3 regions of the Vibrio sp. 1249-1 genome follow, and region 2 is predicted to be linked to each of the others. Evidence: predicted binding sites of a transcription regulator. Region 2 holds the regulator's gene; each other region holds the start of a gene.

Region 1 (7,250 bases), on a different contig from region 2:
TCGTTGCTGCTTAGTGCTTCTAGCTCAACGCGAATTGGTAGACGACCTTGCAATTCTGGGATCAAGTCAGATGGTTTTGCCACTTGGAATGCACCAGATGCAACAAACAGAATGTGGTCTGTTTTTACCATGCCGTGCTTGGTTGATACCGTGCTGCCTTCAATCAATGGAAGTAGGTCGCGCTGAACACCTTCGCGTGAAACGTCTGGGCCTGAGCTCTCGCCGCGTTTACAGATTTTGTCGATCTCATCGATAAATACGATGCCGTTGTTTTCAACGTTGAAAATCGCTGCTTCTTTTAGCTCTTCTTGGTTTACCAGTTTCGCCGCTTCTTCTTCCGCTAACGCTTTCATTGCGTCTTTGATTTTCAGCTTACGTTTTTTCTTAGTGTCGCCTGCCAGGTTTTGGAACATGCCTTGCAGCTGGTTAGTCATCTCTTCCATACCAGGAGGCGCCATGATCTCTACGCCCATCTGCGGTGCGGCTACGTCGATTTCAATTTCTTTATCGTCTAGTTGGCCTTCACGCAGTTTCTTACGGAAGATCTGGCGAGTGTGAGAAGACTCTTCCGTTTGCTCTGCTTGACCCCAGCTATCACGTGCTGGTGGCAGTAGCGCATCAAGAATGCGTTCTTCCGCTTGCTCTTCTGCTCGGAATTTCACTTTCTCCATCGCTTGTTGATGCGTCATTTTCACAGCGACATCTGTTAGGTCACGGATGATGGTTTCAACTTCTTTACCAACGTAACCCACTTCGGTGAATTTTGTCGCTTCAACTTTGATGAAAGGGGCATTTGCCAGTTTTGCGAGGCGTCGTGCGATTTCAGTCTTACCAACACCAGTAGGGCCAATCATCAAGATGTTTTTTGGCGTCACTTCGGCACGCAAGCTTTCTTCAAGCTGCATGCGGCGCCAGCGGTTACGAAGTGCAATCGCAACCGAACGCTTGGCTTTTTCTTGACCGATAATGTGGCGGTTCAATTCATGAACGATTTCGCGAGGCGTCATTTCAGACATATTCTTTCCTTACTTCGTTACGATTACGCGGTTGGTTTTTCAGGCTCTACTGTTGAGTCTAGCTCTTCTACCGTGTGGTGATGGTTAGTGAAGACACAAATATCACCCGCGATATTGAGAGCTTTTTCCGCGATCTCACGAGCATCTAGATCTGTGTTTTCTAGTAGGGCGGTTGCGGCAGCTTGTGCGTAAGCACCACCAGAGCCAATCGCAATCAGGTCATGTTCTGGCTGTACGACATCACCATTACCGGTAATGATTAACGATGCGGTTTCGTCGGCAACGGCAAGTAAGGCTTCGAGCTTGCGCAGAGCACGATCGCTACGCCAGTCTTTGGCTAGCTCAACTGCCGCTTTGGTTAGGTGACCTTGGTGCATTTGCAGTTTGCTTTCGAAGCGCTCAAAAAGGGTGAAGGCATCCGCAGTACCGCCGGCAAAGCCCGCTAGTACTTGGTTGTTGTATAGGCGGCGAACTTTGCGCGCATTACCTTTCATTACGGTATTGCCTAGAGATACTTGGCCATCACCCGCGATGACGACTTTATTATTTCGACGTACAGATACAATGGTAGTCACAGTCGACCTCTTGATTATTTCTCTTTGGATTTAATTCAGTATATGGGGGAGGAGAAATGGGGATTCAAGGGGGCAAAAAGAAAGGCCCTAGGATCTTAGCTCCTAGGGCCTGAGTTTAAAGATTTTCTTTCCAAATCGCACACGGCTCGATTTTCGCGCGTTGCAGTTTATGACGATCACGTTCTGCATCACGTTTGAACTTATACGGACCTAGCACCACGCGATACCATGAACTGCCTTCTTTCTTACGAATCTTGCTCGACATCCCTTGGAACGCGATTGCAAGCTTGCGCTCTTCGGCTTGTGCCTGAGTTTTGTACGCGCCACACTGCATGATGTAAGGAATTTTAGAAACTTCAATTTCTTTGGCCACAACTTCAACTTCACGTTTCGGTAGTGACTCAACATATTCCCATTTTTCTTCTGGTGGTGGCGGCAAGTCTTTTTTCGGCTTTGGTTTGCTTACAGTGGTTGTTGGCTGCTTCACAACTGGTTGTTTAGGTTCTGGGTCGCTACTCAAAAGGTAAAGACCATAGCCAAAACCGCCCACGAGCAAGATAGCGAGCAGGCCACTGCGCCAAGGTTTTTTTCTTCTCGGCGGCTGTTTTTTTGTCGACTTTTTTGGGGCGCCTCGCCCCCGTCTTACATAATCTCTATTTGCCACGGTTATTTCTGGTCATCAAGGATTCTTGCAAATATGTTAATCCAGAACGAGTTGAGAAAACACCCTATTGATAGAATCTTGATAGCTAAAGCGCGACAACGCCCGAGTGTAAGAGTGTGTTTCCGTTCTCACTTACATTTATTCAGGGATACACAAAAAGCAGGAGGGGTAAATAAAAAAGCGGCGCCTTAGCACCGCTTTGGGGATGAATACCTAATCTTTAGGTTAAGGGCGCTGTGGTGGCGCTGCACTTCCACGAATGACGAGATTAGTTTCAAGCAGACGCGAGCCTGAATGCACGTCGTGGCCTTTTAACATCTCGAGCATCATTAGCATCGCTTGTCGACCAATCTCATAGCGAGGTTGAGAGATGGTGGTCAACGGTGGATCGCAGTACTGAGCGAAGTTAATGTCATCAAAGCCCACAACAGAGAGATCTTGCGGTACTCGTAAGCCAAGCTTTTTCGCTTCTTGAATTGCGCCGATGGCCATTGTGTCACAGTGACAGAAAATAGCCGTTGGTGGTTCTGGCAATTCGAGCAGTTTACGAACGGCTTTTGCTCCGCCATCAAAAGAGAACTCAGTAATGACACTATATTGTGGATCTTTATTGATGCCGGCACGGCGCAGGGCTTGTTGGTAGCCTTGCTGGCGGAACTGACACAATATTGCTGTATCTGGTCCAGAGATTTGAGCAATGCGTTTATGACCTAATTGAGTCAGGTAATTCACCGCTTCAAATGCTGAGGTCAGGTTATCAATATGTACTGTCGGAAGCTCGAGCTCTGGCGCAAATTCACACGCCATTACCATCGGAGGTAAGTTCTTTTGCTCTGGCTTACTGACATCGAATGGTAGATCTGTACCAAGCAGTAGCATTCCATCTGCCTGCTTAGTAAATACGAGGTTAACGAAAGAGCTTTCGCGTTTCTTCTGTTGTCCGCTATCGCCCAGCAGGACTAGATAGCCATGTTCCATGGCTGCATCTTCAATACCGCGAATAATTTCAGAAAAATAAGGATCACAGATGTCGGGAACGATAGTAACAATGGTTTTTGATTCGTTTCTACGTAAGTTACGCGCTAATGAGTTTGGAGAATAACCCGCTTCAAGTACGGCATCTTCTACTCTCTTTCTTGTAGAAGAAGATACTTTCTCTGGATTCATTAAGGCTCGAGATACCGTAGCCGTAGACACTCCCGCAAGCTGGGCAACATCCTTCATTGTCGCCATAGTTTTTAACCTCTCATTTATTTTTTGCCAAGATGACGTTATTCCGGTTTGAAATCAGAGTAATCAAACCGAGTTAGAGCTGTATTTGCTCTTCGCTCAGTTCGTGTTAACGAGTGGGAAAATGGATTCTTCACCGCGATATCAATTTGTGGGAATAGTCATTGTTTTAATCTAAGCCTGTGCAAACAAGTCACTTTAGACTTTTCTAATTTGGATAGTCTATTCATTTCTAAAGTGAAAGTTACGGTCTGTTTAACAAAAATTGTAATCTTGGTGTGATTCTGGTCACATTAAATGGTAATTCATTACATAGTTAAACGTTTGCTAGCTGAGATCTTGTGGTTCTATGTCTAAATTCCAGCGTACTTTCTTAGCATTTGGCAACAACTCAATAGCAGGTTTGGCACTGGTTAATAACTTTTGCATCAATGAACGATGCTGAGTTTGCAGTAATAGTTGCCAACGGTATTTACCAGCCCGCTTGGCCAAAGGTGAAGGAGTAGGGCCTAACACCATGCAGGAATCATCGAACAGAGGGTGTGACTCTAACGTAAAGCGAACCTGACGCAGGAAGTCTTCAACTACCTCACTTTGGTTCGCCTCTGCTTTAAACAGAGTCAAGAAACTATAAGGCGGAAGCTGAGCCAATTTGCGTTCTTCCAGAGCAGTCATAGCAAAGTGGCGATAGTCTTTTTGAAGCAGGGCCTGCAGCAAGCTGTGCTCAGGATGGTGGGTTTGTAGGATAACCTCGCCAGGTTTACTTGCGCGGCCGGCACGACCTGCGACTTGAATAAACAACTGCGCTAGTCGCTCGGAAGCGCGGAAGTCACTACTATAGAGAGAGCCATCAACATCCAAAAGAGCAACGAGCGTTACATTTGGAAAATGGTGCCCCTTAGCCAGCATTTGGGTGCCAATCAGAATTTGATGTTCACCTTTACGAATCGATTCAAGGGCATCTTCCAAACTACCTTTGCGACGTGTGCTGTCTCTGTCGATGCGAATGGCGTTGTATTCTGGAAATAACTGAGCCAATTGTTGTTCGAGTTGTTCCGTTCCTACGCCGACGGTAACCAATTGGGTTGAACCACACCCCTGACATTGATGAATCACCGGTTGTTGTGAGCCGCAGTGATGGCAGCGTATTTCGTTGCTGTAATGGTGGAACGTATAGTACGCATCACAGCGTTTACATTCTGCAATCCAACCGCATTCATGGCACATCAAAGCGGGCGAAAAGCCTCGGCGGTTAAGAAACAACATTACTTGATTGCCAGCTTTTAAATGCTTGCGCATCTCGGCAATCAGTTGGGCAGATAAGCCACTTTCTAAATACTGACCTTTTACATCTAACACTTTATTGGTGGTTGGCACGGCAGAGCCAGCTCGTTGGGTTAGTGTTAAATGGTGATACTTGCCTGACAAGGCATTGTGCAATGTCTCCAGTGCAGGTGTGGCTGAGCCCAGAACAATCGGAACTTGTTCTTTATGAGCGCGCATTACAGCAACATCGCGTGCATGATAACGCAAGCTATCTTGCTGTTTGTAAGAGGTGTCATGTTCCTCGTCCACAATGATAATCCCGAGATCAGCAAAAGGCGCGAGTAGGGCAGAGCGTGTGCCGATAATGATTCCGGCCGCTTTGTCGCGTGCAGAAAGCCACGCATTCAGACGCTCCGTCTCGTTTAACCCGGAGTGGATGACGTCAACTGGCACATTAAAACGGCGTTTAAAGCGGTTGATGGTTTGTGGTGTTAAGCCAATCTCTGGTACTAAAACCAAGGCTTGTTTACCTTTCTCTAAGACCGGCTTGATAAGGTTTAAGTAAACTTCTGTTTTACCAGAGCCAGTTACTCCCTCTAATAAATAGCAAGCAAAGCCTGTTTGGCTATTTACACTTGCAATAGCGAGTGCTTGTTCGTGGTTGAGCTTTGGCTTCTCGACGTCGCATTCAACGTGCTGTCCCCACTGGGTGATTACAGGCTTCTTCTCGATACGTTCAATCCAGCCTTTCTCTTCTAAAGACTTTAGTACTGTTGAGGCTATCTCTTGGTCGACAAATTCCTGGTGAGGCAAAGCGCCGTTAACCAACATTTGCAAGACCTTCTGTTGTTTGACTGCTCGACGATCAAGCCCTTGCATCAGCTTGTCTTTACCGGATTCGGTAATTTGCCACTCTTGTAGCGTCGCAAAATCTGCAGGCTTTCCTTTACGTAGAGCTGCTGGCATCGCATTGTGTAGCGTATCTCCAAGTGGGTATTGGTAGAACTGGCTGCACCAAGTCAGCAACGAATAAAGCTTTTCAGACCATATCGGCTGAGAATCAAGAACTGCTTTGATTGGCTTGAGTTGATCTTTGGGAAAGTCCGAGTGATTAACCATCGCGGTGACGATGCCAACTAACGTTTGGCGTCCAAAAGGTACGGAAACGCGTCCACCAATGATCGGAAACAGGTGCCCCGGAATGGCGTAATCAAATTGTTTGTCGAGCGGAACGGGTAATGCCACTCTAGCAATGGTTGGACGCATAAATTCTTAGCTATTAAAAAAGAGGGAAAGGAAATGAGAGTCTATTAAAATCGGTATGGAAATTCGAGTAAAGCAATGCGATTCAGCGTGAATCGTGCCTCTATGATTAGTCTGGCTAAAAAAGTGGCGAAAAAGTTGCCAAATGTGTTGATCCGAGCAATGTGATTCTTTACTATATCGCGCCTTGAGATATGGCTTCGGCAATTAGTTGATGCGGTATCCCATTTTATTATTAATTGCGTGTGGTGTGCGGCTTAGATTCGTATAGCGACACGGCCTACTATTGAGGTTATCCCATGAAAGCTGGTATCCACCCAGAATACAAAGCAGTAAAAGCGACTTGTTCTTGCGGCAACTCTTTTGAGTTCAACTCTACTCTAGGTAAAGAGTCTATCCACCTAGACGTATGTGACAAGTGTCACCCATTCTACACTGGTAAGCAACGTATCGTTGATACAGGCGGCCGTGTTGATCGCTTCAACAAGCGTTTCGGTGCACTATCAAGCGGTAAGAAATAATAGCAGCCGCTATTACGATTACAGTTTAGAAAAGGACGCTTCGGCGTCCTTTTTGTTTTAATGGCTACCAAGCGAAGAGGAATGTATGGGGTTTGGAATATTCCCGATTATTTTTCACTCAGCGCTTGCAACCTAAAGTGTGATCTGTATAATGCAGTGCACTGGTTAAGCCAGTTGTGAACCAATGAGCAGTGAGGAGCGAGCAAATCTAAGGATTTGTGAGGTAATGTATACTCAGCTTATGTTCGCGGTTAATACAATTAGCTATCTTTTCTTCGGAAAAACTATCCTCAAAGGTGACTTTGGCATATAGGGATAGTTAATCGAAAATTAACTGACAATGCGTCCTAATCTTGGATGCTACGGTTTCACATAAATCAATCGGCATTCTCTCGTCTTGACGAGTTTGAGTGGCGATATTGTTTGTGTAATTTATTAAATTTGGAGCTCTGTCTCATGCAGAACCAACGTATCCGTATCCGCCTAAAAGCTTTCGATTACAAACTAATCGATGCTTCTACAGCGGAAATCGTTGAAACAGCTAAGCGCACTGGCGCACAGGTTCGTGGTCCAATCCCACTGCCAACTCGTAAAGAGCGTTTCACAGTTCTTATCTCTCCACACGTTAACAAGAAAGCACGTGACCAGTACGAAATCCGTACTCACAAGCGTCTAATCGACATCGTTGAGCCAACAGACAAGACTGTTGATGCTC
Region 2 (7,250 bases):
TGTCTGATCGTACTTGTGCGGTCATGATGGAGCCACTACAAGGTGAAGGCGGCATCGTGCCACCAACGCCTGAGTTCGCTCAAGCGGTTCGCGAGCTGTGTGACAAACACAACGCCTTACTGATCTTCGATGAAGTGCAAACTGGTAATGGCCGAACAGGTAACTTCTACGCTTACCAAGGTTTAGGTATCACGCCAGATATTCTAAGTACTGCGAAATCACTTGGTGGCGGTTTCCCAATCGGTGCAATGCTAACGACAGCAAAATTGGCAGAGCACATGAAAGTGGGCACTCACGGTTCTACATATGGCGGTAACCCACTAGCGTGTGCGGTTGCAGAAGCGGTTGTAAATGAAGTCACTAAGCCAGAGGTTTTGGCTGGTGTACTAGAACGCGAAGCAATGTTCCGTGAAGGTCTAGAGAAGATCAACGCGAAGTACAACATCTTCTCAGAAGTGCGCGGTCAAGGCCTATTACTTGGCGCTGCACTAAATGAAGAATGGCAAGGCCGTGCGCGTGACGTGCTGGTTGCTGCAGGTAAACAAGGTCTCATGGTATTGGTTGCGGGTGCCAATGTCGTACGTTTCACACCATCACTCGTTATCACACAACAAGAAATTGAAGAAGGCTTGGCGAAACTGGATAAAGCGATCGCGACTTTAGTTTAAGCGCGATATCAGTTTAAACGTCAACGCAGACACCCCCGTCAAGGATCTCTGATGGGGGAATTGTTCCTACAATATAGTTAGGATCTTCTTGCATCTGGAGGGAGTATTGATGCTAGTAGTTCGCCCTATCGCGATGTCGGATTACGACGCACTGCACACTTGTGCGGTGGAGTCTGGTCACGGATTTACATCTCTACCGGTTAACGAAGAACTGTTAACCAATCGAATCAAACATTCAGAGTACAGCTTTGGTAAGCCAGATGTGGCAGAACCAGGCGATGAAGGCTACCTGATGGTTGGCTTTGACTCTGAAACGGGTGAGGTTGCGGGTACCACCGGAATCGAAGCATCTATCGGCTGGGATGTCCCATTTTACTCATATCACATTAGTAAAGTTGTGCACTCGTCGCCAAAGCTTGGCGTTAACAACGTCGTTAAACTGCTTACTTTTGGTAATAATTACACTGGTAACAGCGAAATTTGTACCTTGTTCTTGCGTGAGAAATTCCGCCAAGGTCTGAATGGTCGTCTAATGTCGAAGTGTCGTTTCCTAATGATGGCAGAGCACCCAGAGCGCTTCTCTGAAACGATCTTTGCGGAGATGCGTGGCGTTTCAGACGACGAGGGTAATTCACCATTCTGGCAATGGCTTCAAGAGCATTTCTTCTCTATCGATTTCACTCTTGCAGATTACCTGACAGGTATCGGCAAGAAAGGCTTTATCGCCGACTTGATGCCGAAACTGCCTATTTACATCAACCTGCTCAGCCCAGAAGCGCAAGCCGTGATTGGTCAAGTACATGACAACACGCGTCCAGCGCTGAAGCTGCTTGAGCGTGAAGGTTTTACCAACCGAGGCTACGTCGACATCTTCGATGGTGGCCCAACGGTTGAGTGTGATCTGCGTAATATTGAGTCGGTACGTCATTCATTCCGCGCGCAAGTCAAAATCTCTGAACATTCCAGCACACAAGACTTCTTGATGTGTAATTCATCTTTCGAGAACTTCCGTGCGACAGTCACTAAGGCGGCGTATGACGCAGAGACACAGAGCGTAATGATCGCACCAGACGTTGCGGATGCACTTTCGGTTGAAGAAGGGGATTTCGTTCGCCTTCTTCCGCAGTAACAGACGACAGAATTTAAGGATAGAAACAATGACACATTGGATTGCAGGTGAATGGGTACAAGGTCAGGGTGAAGCATTTACGTCTCTGTCGCCGTACAACCAAGAAGTGATCTGGCAAGGCAAAGGTGCAACGGCAGAGCAGGTGAACCAGGCGGTATCTGCAGCGCGTGAAGCGTTTATTGACTGGAAAAAGCGTCCATTTTCAGAGCGTGAGGCAATCGTGTTGGCTTTTGCGGAGAAAGTAAAAGAGAACAGCGAAAAAATCGCCGAAGTGATTGCCAAAGAAACTGGTAAGCCGATTTGGGAAACGCGCACTGAAGCAGCAGCCATGGCAGGTAAAATTGCCATTTCGATTCGCGCTTATCATGACCGTACTGGTGAGGCGAGCCGTGAAGCAGCAGGCAACCAAATCGTATTGCGCCACCGCCCATTGGGCGTGATGGCGGTGTTTGGTCCTTACAACTTCCCAGGCCACCTACCAAATGGTCACATTGTGCCTGCGCTACTGGCTGGTAACACGGTAGTCTTCAAACCGTCTGAGCAAACGCCATGGACGGGTGAACTGGCAATGAAGCTATGGGAAGAAGCCGGTCTGCCGAAAGGCGTGATTAACCTTGTTCAAGGCGCGAAAGAAACTGGTATCGCCCTAGCTGACGCAAAAGGCATTGATGGCGTACTGTTTACGGGTAGCGCGAATACGGGACATGTATTACACCGTCAATTTGCGGGTCAACCGGGCAAGATGCTCGCACTAGAAATGGGTGGTAATAACCCGATGGTGATCTCTGATAAATATGGTGATTTGGATGCCACGGTTTACACCATCATCCAGTCAGCGTTTATCAGTGCTGGGCAGCGTTGTACGTGTGCTCGTCGTTTGTATGTGCCATTGGGTGAAAAAGGCGATGCGCTTATCACCAAGCTCGTTGAAGCGACACGCAATATTCGCGTAGACCAACCATTTGCAGAACCTGCGCCATTTATGGGACCGCAAATTTCGGTCGCGGCAGCCAAGTTTATTCTTGATGCCCAAGCCAATCTACAGTCTCTTGGCGGTGAAAGCTTGATTGAAGCGAAAGCAGGAGAGGCGGCGTTTGTTTCTCCTGGCATCATTGATGTAACGAACATTGCTGAGTTACCAGATGAAGAGTACTTCGGCCCACTTCTGCAAGTGGTGCGCTACGAAGGATTAGACAAAGCCGTGGCGCTAGCAAACGATACGCGCTTTGGCTTATCTGCTGGTTTGGTTTCAACCGACGACCAAGAATGGGAATACTTCGTTGACCACATTCGTGCAGGTATCGTGAACCGTAACCGCCAGCTCACTGGTGCAAGCGGTGATGCGCCATTTGGTGGTCCGGGGGCGTCGGGTAACTTGCGCCCAAGCGCTTACTACGCAGCAGATTACTGTGCGTACCCAATGGCATCAATGGAAGGTCAAGAAACTGTCTTGCCTGCAACATTGAGTCCAGGTGTAGCGCTATAAGTTTTAATTATAGAGTCGCAACTATGCATTGCGGCTCACCTTGCCGGCGCATCATTTAGGTATGGGTTGTAGTGATCGTTGGCAGAACACGAAAAGTGAGCAAAGACTCGGAAAAGCGTGTTGACTGACTGGCATTTACCGTCACAGGTTGATGGTTGCTCGTTCATTATTCTGGACAACTTTTGTTGTGAACGAGCAGCCAACTTCCGCTTACCTTTAAACTCTACATCTCGTAACAAGGAGTCGTTATGACGCCCGATGTGTTATTTGAATCGCTATGGCAAGATTACATTCAACGTCTTTGCCCTTCGGCGGCTAAAGTGCATCAGCTGCTTCAAGAAGATGAGCCTCTGATTAATGATCATATAGCTTTACGTACCTTCAATATCGCGCCTCTTGATATTGAAACTCTAGCTAAGCCATTTGTAGCTATTGGTTACAAGGCGTGTGGTGATTACGTTTTCGAAAGCAAAAAGCTGGTTGCTAAGCACTATGAGCACCCAGATCCGAAGCAACCTAAAGTATTTATTAGTGAGCTAAAAGTTGAAGAGTGCTCGCCTGAGCTACAAGAGATTGTGAAAAATTTGGTGGCACAAGTCGATGCTGACAAGCTGAACGATAGCGCATTCTTACATGGTGGACGCTTGTGGGATTTAAGCTTTGCTGATTACCAAACGTTGGCTAAAGAAAGTGAGTACGCATCTTGGCTTGCGGCGCATGGTTACGGAGCAAACCACTTCACGGTGAGCGTTAACCAACTCAATGAATATGAAGAAGTGAAGCAGGTAAACGATCATCTGCGTACCGCTGGGTTTACCATTAATGAAAATGGTGGTGAAGTGAAGGGCACTCCTGAGGTGTTGCTAGAGCAGTCATCGACCATGGCAGATAAAGTAGCGGTTCGTTTTAGCGAAGGCACTGAAATTATCCCTGGCGGGTTTTATGAATTTGCTAAGCGCTATCCGATGGAAAATGGTGATTTGTACCCAGGTTTCGTGGCCGCTTCAGCTGACAAAATCTTTGAAAGTACGAATGGCTAAGTTTTAGGGTTAACCTGTTAAGCTTACTCATTAGTGTTCGCTGCACCCTATCTCATTTGGTCATGAGTAAATAAAAAGCCACCAATGTTGCCATTGGTGGCTTTTATAATTTTGTTCGTGTCACTCTAGTTCGAGATTAACGAGTACCGTAAACCACGATGGTTTTACCGTGAGCAGAGATTAGGTTCTGCTCTTCTAGCATCTTCAAGATACGACCCACTGTCTCACGAGAACAGCCAACAATTTGACCGATTTCTTGACGAGTGATCTTGATTTGCATGCCGTCTGGGTGAGTCATTGCGTCTGGTTGTTTTGCAAGGTTCAGAAGCGTCTGAGCGATACGACCAGTTACGTCTAGGAACGCCAGGTCACCTACTTTTTGGCTAGTTACTTGAAGACGACGAGCCATCTGCGCAGAAAGGCGCATTAGGATGTCTGGGTTTACTTGGATAAGCTGACGGAACTTCTTGAAAGAAATTTCAGCAACTTCACAAGGAGATTTAGCACGAACCCAAGCTGTACGCTCTTGGTCTTCCTCGAATAGACCAAGTTCACCAATAAAGTCTCCTTGGTTTAGGTAAGAAAGGATCATCTCCTTACCTTCTTCGTCTTTGATAAGAACCGCAACAGAACCTTTAACGATGTAGTACAAAGTTTCTGCCTTTTCGCCCGCGTGAATTAGCGTGCTCTTTGAAGGGTACTTATGAATATGACAGTGTGAAAGAAACCACTCTAATGTTGGGTCGGTTTGAGGTTTACCTAGAACCATAATATCTCACTTCCTCTGCAGGGTACGCTTGCGCTATCCATATTTTAGCTAAGCCTGAATTAGGCCTACTAGAATAAGAGCACTTTTTATATGCTGCAAGCTCTCTTGTGTTTCGGTAAGAAATAGTATCCTTTTTCGAAAACGATTTCTTGATTTTAATCGTGCCATGATTGAGATTTTGTAAGCAAAACTGTGCACATGATCACGGTATGAAAAGTAAACATCTTCGCAGGCAGGTTTTTAGCCAATTTTCCCTGTTTCGATGAGCTGTTGTAGGATAGGCCGAACTATGAGCTCCATTGCAAAGCTCATCTTACCGCCGGGTACGACAATCGTGTTGTGGCGTGACATGAATGAGCCATCAATCATGGCCAGCAGATATGGGAAGTCGACATTCTTGATACCGCGTAGGCGAATCACCACAAAACTCTCATCCAAACTAGGGATGCCTTTTGCATTAAGTGGGTTGGAAGTATCAACGGTCGGTACGCGCTGGAAGTTGATGTGAGTACGAGAAAACTGCGGAGTGATATAGTTGAGGTAATCGTCCATGGATCGCACGATTGAGTCCATTACCGCTTCACGCGAATGGCCGCGATCGCGAGTGTCACGTACGAATTTTTGGATCCACTCTAAGTTCACAATCGGCACCATGCCAATTAAGAAATCCACATGTTGAGCAACATTAACATCGCCATCGACCACGCCACCATGTAACCCTTCATAAAACAGCACGTCGCTGTTTTCGGGTAAGTCTTGCCACGGTGTAAACGTGCCTGGCATTTGATTGTAGGGAACCGCTTCGTCAAACGTGTGCAGATAACGGCGCACGCTGCCAGTGCCGTCATGCCCGAACTTACGGAAAAACTCTTCTAATCCCGGGAAGTCATTAGCTTGTGGGCCAAAGTAGCTAATGTGTCGACCTTGCTCGCGGGCTTTGCGAATTTCGATGTCCATTTCTGGGCGAGTAAAGCGATGGAAGCTATCGCCTTCAACCCATGCGGGTTTAACGTTCATCATATTGAACATTTTACGGAAGGCTTCAGATGTAGTGGTCGTGCCGGCACCGGACGAACCAGTAACCGCAATAATTGGGTGTTTAGCTGACATGACAAACCTTGTCGAAAATTACTTACCTGTAATGTGCAGTAGAGTTACTACTGCACGGTCGATATCCCACTATAGCACGTAACAATACCTTGTCATCGAGTGGGATACGGTAAAATGTGAAGGGTCTAAAATTTTGTTTTATGCTGAATATCGACGGTTTCGTGTAGCTCAGAGAACACGATAACCGCTTCACCTTTTTCCAATTGAGCTTTAACTTGATCAATTTTGTCTTGCAAAGAAACCTCGACGGTTCCGTAATCCGTTCCTTCGCGTAAGACGAATTCACGAATTAAGTTTTCCAATGTTTCCGGCGCAATGTCTTGCCATGGAATGATCATAAATACCTCTAACTTTTATGATGAGCGGCTAGTTTACTGCGTTCGTTGCTTGGATACAGCAGAAAGGTAATCTGCGGCGATACTTTCGTAATACGCGGGCAGCGCTTCCTCCAACCAAAACTTAGGTTTTAACGCCGTTCCTGTCAGGAAACCAACATGGCCACCGTGTTCAAAGAGACGGTAATCAATGTTATCTGGCAGAACAAATTTCGGGATCACATCGTCGGTCATGAATGGATCGTCTTTGGCGTGAATGATCAGTGTCGGTAGCGTGATCTGTTGTAATTTACTTAAGCCAGAACATTGATCGTAATAATCTTGTGCGTCTTTAAAACCGTGCAGTGGTGCCGTGATCAAATCATCGAATTCATACAGCCGTGTGACACGTTTTATTGAGTTGTAGGACAGCGCAAGCTCACCATGCAGTAGATGATGCTTTTGTAACGCGTTACGTTTCAGTGAAGAAAGCAGGTAACGGCGATACACTTTTGAAAAGCCTTGTTCTATACGGTTCGCACACGCCGCTAGGTCTAAAGGCGCTGAGATAATAGTCGCTGCATTCAAAATAGGGTGGTCTTTATATTGGGCTAAATAATTCGCCAACATGTTACCGCCAAGAGAAATACCAACTGCAACTTTGGGATTATCAGGAAAACGTTGTTCAAGGTGCTCTAGGAAGTAACGAGCATCCGTCACTTCTCCCGAGTGAT
Region 3 (7,250 bases), on a different contig from region 2:
CCTGAACTTGATTAGCTCGACGCACTTCAACTAGTGCCCCTTCTAAATCGTTTTTCTGTAAGTAATTTAGTCCTAGATACAGGTGCAAAAAGCCAAGTTCGTAATCGGCGGGATGATAGTCTTGGAGATTGTCGTTCACTGCGAGAGAGCCGACGCTCGTTGCCGTGTCTGACACAGATATCGTCGCACGATCTTGTTGAACACGTACAGCACGATCGCTGCTTTCTAGCGCATTTAAACTTGTTGGGTAATCTTCAGCAAGAAAAGAGATACGACCTTTTTCAAAATTGCCAAGTATCTCGCCACCCACTTCACTTGATTGAAGTTGTTTTGCTTTGGCATATTCCCCTGCAACAACGGCTTGATAAACTTCTTGATTCTGGTTGCTGTAATGGCTAAACAGATTGCCCGCAGATAAATTCGCGCAGCCAGAGGCCATTAAAGCCCAGCTCATCAGCCCTAACAGCTTTACACCTAGTTTCACATTTATCTCCACAAATGTGTCATTCGACAGGAAAAAGAAGTGGGTGAATCGCCACCCACTTTTAAAAGCTTAGCTCAATACCATTGGACCTAGAGGGCGGCCGCCTAGTAGGTGCATGTGAATATGGTAAACCTCTTGGCCACCATGTGGATTACAATTAACGATTAGGCGATAGCCGTCTTCAGCAATACCTTCTTCTTTCGCTAACTTTCTAGCAACAGTGAACAAACGCCCCATCATTGCTTCATCTTCAGCTTCTACATCATTCGTTGTTGGGATCAGTTTATTCGGAATAATGAGAATATGGCTTGGTGTGCGAGGGTTAATGTCGCGAAACGCAGTCACCAAATCATCTTGATAAAGGATATCGGCAGGGATTTCCTTGCGAATAATTTTACTAAAGATCGTTTCTTCCGCCATGAGGACTCCATTTTATAAACGTAATTAGACCCCAATTAGTATGCGCCAACCAAAAGCGGAGCTCAATAAAAACAGTGTTCACTTAACATTATTAATCAAATGCTAATTAACGAAGCTTTTTTTGTCGTGTGCGTCATAAAATGCGCATCACAAACTGAATACAATCCAATGAATTTTGTTACTTTTTTAAGACAATTATTATTTTTATACCCAAGTAAATTCAAAAATACTTGGGTAGCTTGTCTATTTTTGGGAGAGGAAGCTCACTTATGCGAGGTTCAGTTATTAAAAGGATGTATGCCGGCTTTGCACTGATCATCATCCTATTTGCCGTCACAATTGCCATTATGATGGGAGGAATGAGTGATATTCACGGAAAATTTGGCACGGTTTCTAAATCATCCCTACCGTTGGTATCGTTATCTAATCAAACCAGTGTTGAGCTGCTTTCTGCCGACAAATCATTTAAAGACTTCCTGACGACAGAGAATAAACAACGCATGGATGAAATGCGTCAGGAATTTGCTAGATCTCAACAGCGCTTCGAATCCACATTGGCTCAACTGAAAACCGCAAGCCAAATCTACCCTTCTCTTGCCGAACCGTTTTCAGAGTTAAAAACGTTAGAGCAGAGCTATTTTACAGAAGCTCTAGAGGCCATGGACAACTACGAAGCAATGTTCGCGGCTCAAGAAGAAGTGCAAAAATCCTCACGCCGCTTCCAAAAACTGAATACCGAACTGTCGGTTGGTCTTAAAGAATATGTGGCAGATCAAACCAGCATTTCTGTCAAAGTCATGGCAAAGAGCTACTTTATCAAGTTAAAAGATGCCGAAGTAATTACCTCTGATGCCCTCGCCAGTTCCAACCCTGAGTTTGTTACGCAAGCCGTAGCTAAAAACCGCAAAGCAGTAACGCACTTGAATTACGCATTCCGCGGGTTGGTGACTCAGCTTCCTGAGCTAGAAAAAGCTTTTGGCGAATCTGTAGAGCAATTTACTCGTGACGTTGGTATGCGTGGCGGTGTGCTAGACCAACATAATAATTACCTCAATGCTCGCGCCGCTTTGTATAACAATATCGCCAACCTAGCAAATAAAGTGGATTCAACCATGGCGATTCTTGAGCAATTCACGACAACCGCAACAGATAAGCTCAATGAATCATTGGCAGACGCAGGTGACATATATTCGGCGGGTGTAACGAAAGCCATCATCATTGGCGTTATTGTCGTTTTACTCGCGACAGCGATTGGCTACCACATCGCACAAAGCGTTCGCGAACCGTTGACTCGTATTCTAAAAGTGTTAGAAAGCCTGACTGAAGGTGATATGACACAGCGTATCGACATTCGCTATAACAACGAATTCAGCCGTGTGAGTGGACACATTAACTCACTCGCCGACAACCTTCACGAGATCTTGGTGAAACTCAACGAAGCGTCAGAAAACCTATCGTCAACCGCGACAACCAACGAACGCACCTCTTCGCAAGCACAAATTAAATTGAGCTCTCAACGCGAACAAACGGCAAACGTCGCTACCGCGATGACAGAAATGTCCCATTCAGTGCAGGAAGTCGCGCAAAGTGCGCAAGGCTCGCTAGAAATGGTGCAACGCGTCGAATCTGCCTCTGAAGAAGGCAGAAATGTTATGAGCAGTAACATCTCAACCATTAATCAACTAGAAACACGTTTGAACGAATCGGTCTCCGCAGTTTCTGAGCTACAAAAGATGAGTGGTCAAATTGGGTCTATCCTTGATGTGATCCGCAACATTGCGGAGCAAACCAACCTACTGGCATTGAACGCGGCAATTGAAGCGGCTCGCGCTGGTGAACAAGGTCGCGGCTTCGCGGTAGTGGCAGATGAAGTACGAGTACTCGCATCAAGAACGACTCAATCAACCACTGAAATTGAATCTATGATCAGTAATCTGCAATCTAGCTCACAATCGGCAAACCAAGTCATACAAAGCTGTATGAGCGATATGGAGATGTCGGTTGAGCAAGCGTCAAAAGCGAACAGCTCAATGGAAGAGATCCAGGCGCTAATCATCGAAATCAGCCAAATGAGTACGCACATTTCACAAGCAGCAGCAGAGCAAAGTGAAACATCAACAGACATTGCTCGCAGCATCGAAGATATCAACAGCATCGCCGATGAAAGTTTCCAAGCCATGTCGAATATCGCACAAACCAGTGAATCACTGACCCACTTGGCTCATCAGCAAAATGAATTGGTCCACCGATTTAAGTTATAAATACTTTATAATTAAGAGCATTAATTAGTGCAATCAACTGTATAAGGGCGACTTTTTGTTAAGTCGCCCTTGTTTTTTGTCGGCCATGTCTACATATGATTAATAAGGCCAGCTCATCCCCTTGCACAACTCTTTTCGAGCGGCCTCATAAAAAGGAAAATCTATGGCTGTTCATGTTGGTATTATCGACCAAGACCCAGTGAGATTGGTCACTCCTCTATTAGATAATCGTACGCTAAGCACACATATCGTCTTCATCGGAGACAAGAGCCAGTTAGATATATTTGACCGACTGAGTGCCGTTTTAGATCAACGAGAAATTACTTCTGAATTTTTTGAAATTCCATCCGCTGTTAATACATCTCTGATCAAACAAGCAATTCAAAAACTGGCAAAAGATCTCCATGAACGCGGCGAAGATGTAAAATTGAACGCGAGCTGTGGTCTTCGTCATCGCTTGTTGTCGGTGTACGAAGTTTTCCGTACCTATCGCTGGCCAATTTTTGTGGTTGAGCCTAGTAGCGATAAGCTTTGTTGGTTATACCCTGATGGCAAAGAAGATACCCAAGTCGAAGATCACATTACGATTGCAGATTACCTCACTATCTTTGGTGCACGCGGCGAGTTTCACCACGTTGATTTACCACCTCTTCTTGATAAAAAATTGTATGAACTTGGTGAACGATGGGCCTCAAATGCGCTTGAGCTTGGGCCAGGTCTAGCAACACTTAACTACCTTGCAACCACATGCCGCAAAGAACAAAAGCTTGATGTCGAGCTCTCCGAAAAACAGCAGGGCTACCGTGAGCTCAACATGTTGCTTTCAGATTTAGTAGAAGCAGAAATCGCCACCTATGAGAATGGCGTTTTAACGTTTGCAGATGAAGATGCTCGACGCTTTTCAAACGGTGAGTGGTTAGAAACTTTGGTTCACAGCACCGTGAAGCAAATCCAAGACACCATGCCGACGATCCAAGATCGATCGTTAAATGTTCAGGTTTATCGCAAACTTGGTGAAAGTGAAGTACGCAATGAGTTAGATGTCGCAACAGTTGTAAACAACAAGCTGCACATCATCGAATGCAAAACCAAAGGCATGAGAGATGACGGCGACGATACTTTATATAAGTTAGAATCGCTTCGCGATCTATTAGGTGGCTTACAAGCGCGCGCAATGTTGGTGAGCTTCCGTCCTCTTCGTCACAATGACATTACTCGTGCTGAAGACTTAGGGCTAGCCCTGATTGGCCCTGATGAGCTTAAAGATTTAAGAACGCACTTAACGGCTTGGTTTAAAGACGCGGGCGGTTCAGACGAGATATAGTGCCATTAAGAAAAGCTAAAGTTCACAACGATAAAAAGCAGCATTAATGCTGCTTTTTTTATACCTAAATTTTAGCTGTACGCATTTCTATAAGTAGAAAAAAACCAAAGGTTAGCCTCTGGTTTTTTCTGTTTGTTTAAATGCCAACTATAGCGGCTTAAAGCATTTTACGCGCTGCTTCTACAACCACTTTAATTGAACGCGCTTCCGTTTCTTTCAGAGTTGAATGATCTGGAATCTCTTTTTGTGTACGGTTGATGATAACACCAGCCACACAACCCGCTTTTAAACCAGAGCTCGCACACATTGTTAGCAGTGTTGCAGACTCCATCTCGAAGTTAAGTACGCCCATGTCTTGCCATTCTTGCATAGAGCCTTGGAAACGCTTAACAACACGACCAGAGAACGTATCGTAACGTTCTTGACCAGGGTAGAACGTGTCGCTTGATGCAGTCACACCCATGTGAACTGTAGCGCCAGACTCTTCTACCGCTGCTTTCATTGCGGTTGCTACTTCAAAGTCAGCAACTGCTGGGAATTCCATAGGAGCAAAGTGTAGGCTCGCACCGTCAAGACGAACTGACCCCGTCGTTACGATCATGTCACCCACGTTTACATGCGGTTGAATTGCACCCGTTGTACCAACACGTAGGAAAGTGCGAACACCAAGCTGTGCCAATTCCTCAACTGCGATAGAGGTAGAAGGACCACCAATACCTGTAGAACAAACCACAACAGGTTTACCGTCTAGCTCTGCACGGTATAGCGTGTATTCACGATGGCTTGCTAGAAATACTGGATTTTCCATTTGTTCTGCGATTTTTTGAACACGCGCTGGGTCACCAGGAATGATCGCTAGAGTCGCACCATTAAGATCAGCTTCAGTAACACCTAAATGGAATACAGCTTGAGACATAAGTCGCTCCTTATTGTGGCTTATTTTATGAACAATAAGCTCATTAATCAGTTATTGGGTACAGATGCACTGTAGCGAACCTTTCACCAACATAGAGTGATCACAATCACAATGACAAAATGTAATGAAAATGAAATTTCAAACAAAACTGGTATTGATCACACTTTAAGGGGCGTTAAATCATTTTGTTGCATAGCAATGCGTGATTTCAAGGACGAGAAAAACGTCTGATCGCATCAGGTGAATACGGTTAAAAAAAGCCCGATACACGAATGCCTCGGGCTATTAATGAGTGGGATCATTGGTTAGGTCAGTTATTTGATCTGTTTGGACTCAAAACGAAGTAATCTCAACGCATTCAATGTCACCAGTGCTGTTGCACCACTGTCAGCTAATACTGCAACCCACAACCCAGTAACCCCAAGTAAACTTGTCACTAAGAATACACCTTTCAAACCTAGCGCTAACGCGACATTCTGACGAATGTTACTTAGCGTCGCACGCGACAGTTCTATCATGGCAGGTAGCTCAATCAACCGGTTGTGTGTTAACGCCGCATCAGCAGTCTCGAGCGCAACATCCGTACCGCCTCCCATCGCAATACCAATGCTCGAAGCTTTCATGGCTGGAGCATCATTGATACCGTCTCCCACCATCGCAACGGTATGTTGTTGTGATAGCTTCTCGACGTAATGCACCTTGTCTGCAGGTAACAAACTCGCTTTATAATCCAAGCCTATTCTATTTGCCATTGCTTCTGCACTTCTCGGGTTGTCACCCGTTAGCATCACCGACGTGACCCCAAGTTCCTTCAACATTGCGATGGCTTGCTGGGCATCTGAGCGCAATGTATCTTGCCATGCGATCACGCCAATGACCTCGTCATCGAAACGCACAATGACAACCGTTTTACCTTGTTGTTCCAACGTAACCACTTGCTCTTTGGCTTGTTGAGAAAGTGGAAAGTCTGCCTTTGAAGGCGTGACCACTTGGACCATTTTTCCATCGACGTAACCTGTGACACCAGAGCCTACTTGCGCGGTTTTATCCAACGCTTCAGGAATAGTAAGCCCCTGCTCTTGCACTTTGGTAACCAAAGAAACCGCTAGAGGATGACTTGAACCAATCTCGATTGACGCAGTTAGGCTAAGTAACTTGTCTTCATCCATATCAAAAGCAAAGACGTCGGTCACTTCTGGTTTACCTTGCGTCAGTGTCCCAGTTTTATCAAATGCGACAGACTCAACCTTGCCAAGCAACTCAAGCGCCGCTCCACCTTTGATCAATGCGCCCCGCTTAGCCGCTGCCGCCAAGCCAGAAGTGATCGCCGCAGGCGTTGAAATGACTAATGCACATGGACAAGCAATCAACAGCAGGGCGAGTCCTCGATAGATCCACGTTTCCCACGGTTGGGCAAATAGTAATGGCGGAGTAACGATAACCATCAGAGACACCAACATCATTAGTGGCGTATACCAACGGCTAAATTTATCAAGAAAGCGTTCTAATGGTGCCTTACGGGATTCTGCTTCTTCAATCAAATGAAGAATTCGATCTATCGCATTCTCGCCCTGACGGGAAGTCACCTGTAAACGAACCACTTTATCGACAACCACAGCCCCGGCCATCACTTTGCCACCGGTTTGATGTTCAACGGGAACAGATTCTCCCGTTAACGCACTTTCGTCAAAACTCGCAAGCGCATCTTGCAAAACACCGTCGGCAGGCAAACGACCTCCGGGTGCGACTTCTATGATATCCCCTGGTTTAAGCTGCGCAGCTGGTACTTCTTTGCGTTCACCATCAATAATTAAAATTGAATTTTCTGGGACTAAGTCCATTAAC

Evidence for each region. The regulator CRP, encoded in region 2, controls carbon source genes, mostly activating them, when cyclic AMP is high. The targets are predictions, from matches to a motif close to TGTGANNNNNNTCACA.
Region 1: cytR (DNA-binding transcriptional regulator CytR) is a predicted target of CRP. The motif match lies at 3,763-3,778, and genes of this name have one in related genera.
Region 3: udp (uridine phosphorylase) is a predicted target of CRP. The motif match lies at 5,501-5,516, and genes of this name have one in related genera.

What each region holds. Positions count from the first base shown of each region.
Region 1 is NZ_JAWOWJ010000012.1:27,828-35,077, forward strand. It holds gene hslU (HslU--HslV peptidase ATPase subunit) at 1-1,016, opposite strand, end outside; gene hslV (ATP-dependent protease subunit HslV) at 1,040-1,591, opposite strand; gene ftsN (cell division protein FtsN) at 1,707-2,255, opposite strand; gene cytR (DNA-binding transcriptional regulator CytR) at 2,481-3,509, opposite strand; gene priA (primosomal protein N') at 3,813-6,017, opposite strand; gene rpmE (50S ribosomal protein L31) at 6,314-6,535, shown strand; gene rpsJ (30S ribosomal protein S10) at 6,992-7,250, shown strand, end outside.
Region 2 is NZ_JAWOWJ010000023.1:14,987-22,236, reverse strand. It holds gene R7Z50_RS22795 (aspartate aminotransferase family protein) at 1-668, shown strand, start outside; gene astA (arginine N-succinyltransferase) at 778-1,797, shown strand; gene astD (succinylglutamate-semialdehyde dehydrogenase) at 1,826-3,283, shown strand; gene R7Z50_RS22780 (DUF1338 domain-containing protein) at 3,532-4,323, shown strand; gene crp (cAMP-activated global transcriptional regulator CRP) at 4,460-5,092, opposite strand; gene R7Z50_RS22770 (phosphoribulokinase) at 5,333-6,202, opposite strand; gene R7Z50_RS22765 (YheU family protein) at 6,328-6,540, opposite strand; gene R7Z50_RS22760 (hydrolase) at 6,574-7,250, opposite strand, start outside.
Region 3 is NZ_JAWOWJ010000002.1:18,902-26,151, reverse strand. It holds gene R7Z50_RS03635 (COG3014 family protein) at 1-484, opposite strand, end outside; gene hinT (purine nucleoside phosphoramidase) at 554-904, opposite strand; gene R7Z50_RS03625 (methyl-accepting chemotaxis protein) at 1,174-3,165, shown strand; gene R7Z50_RS03620 (DUF1887 family protein) at 3,329-4,489, shown strand; gene udp (uridine phosphorylase) at 4,647-5,405, opposite strand; gene R7Z50_RS03610 (zinc/cadmium/mercury/lead-transporting ATPase) at 5,720-7,250, opposite strand, start outside.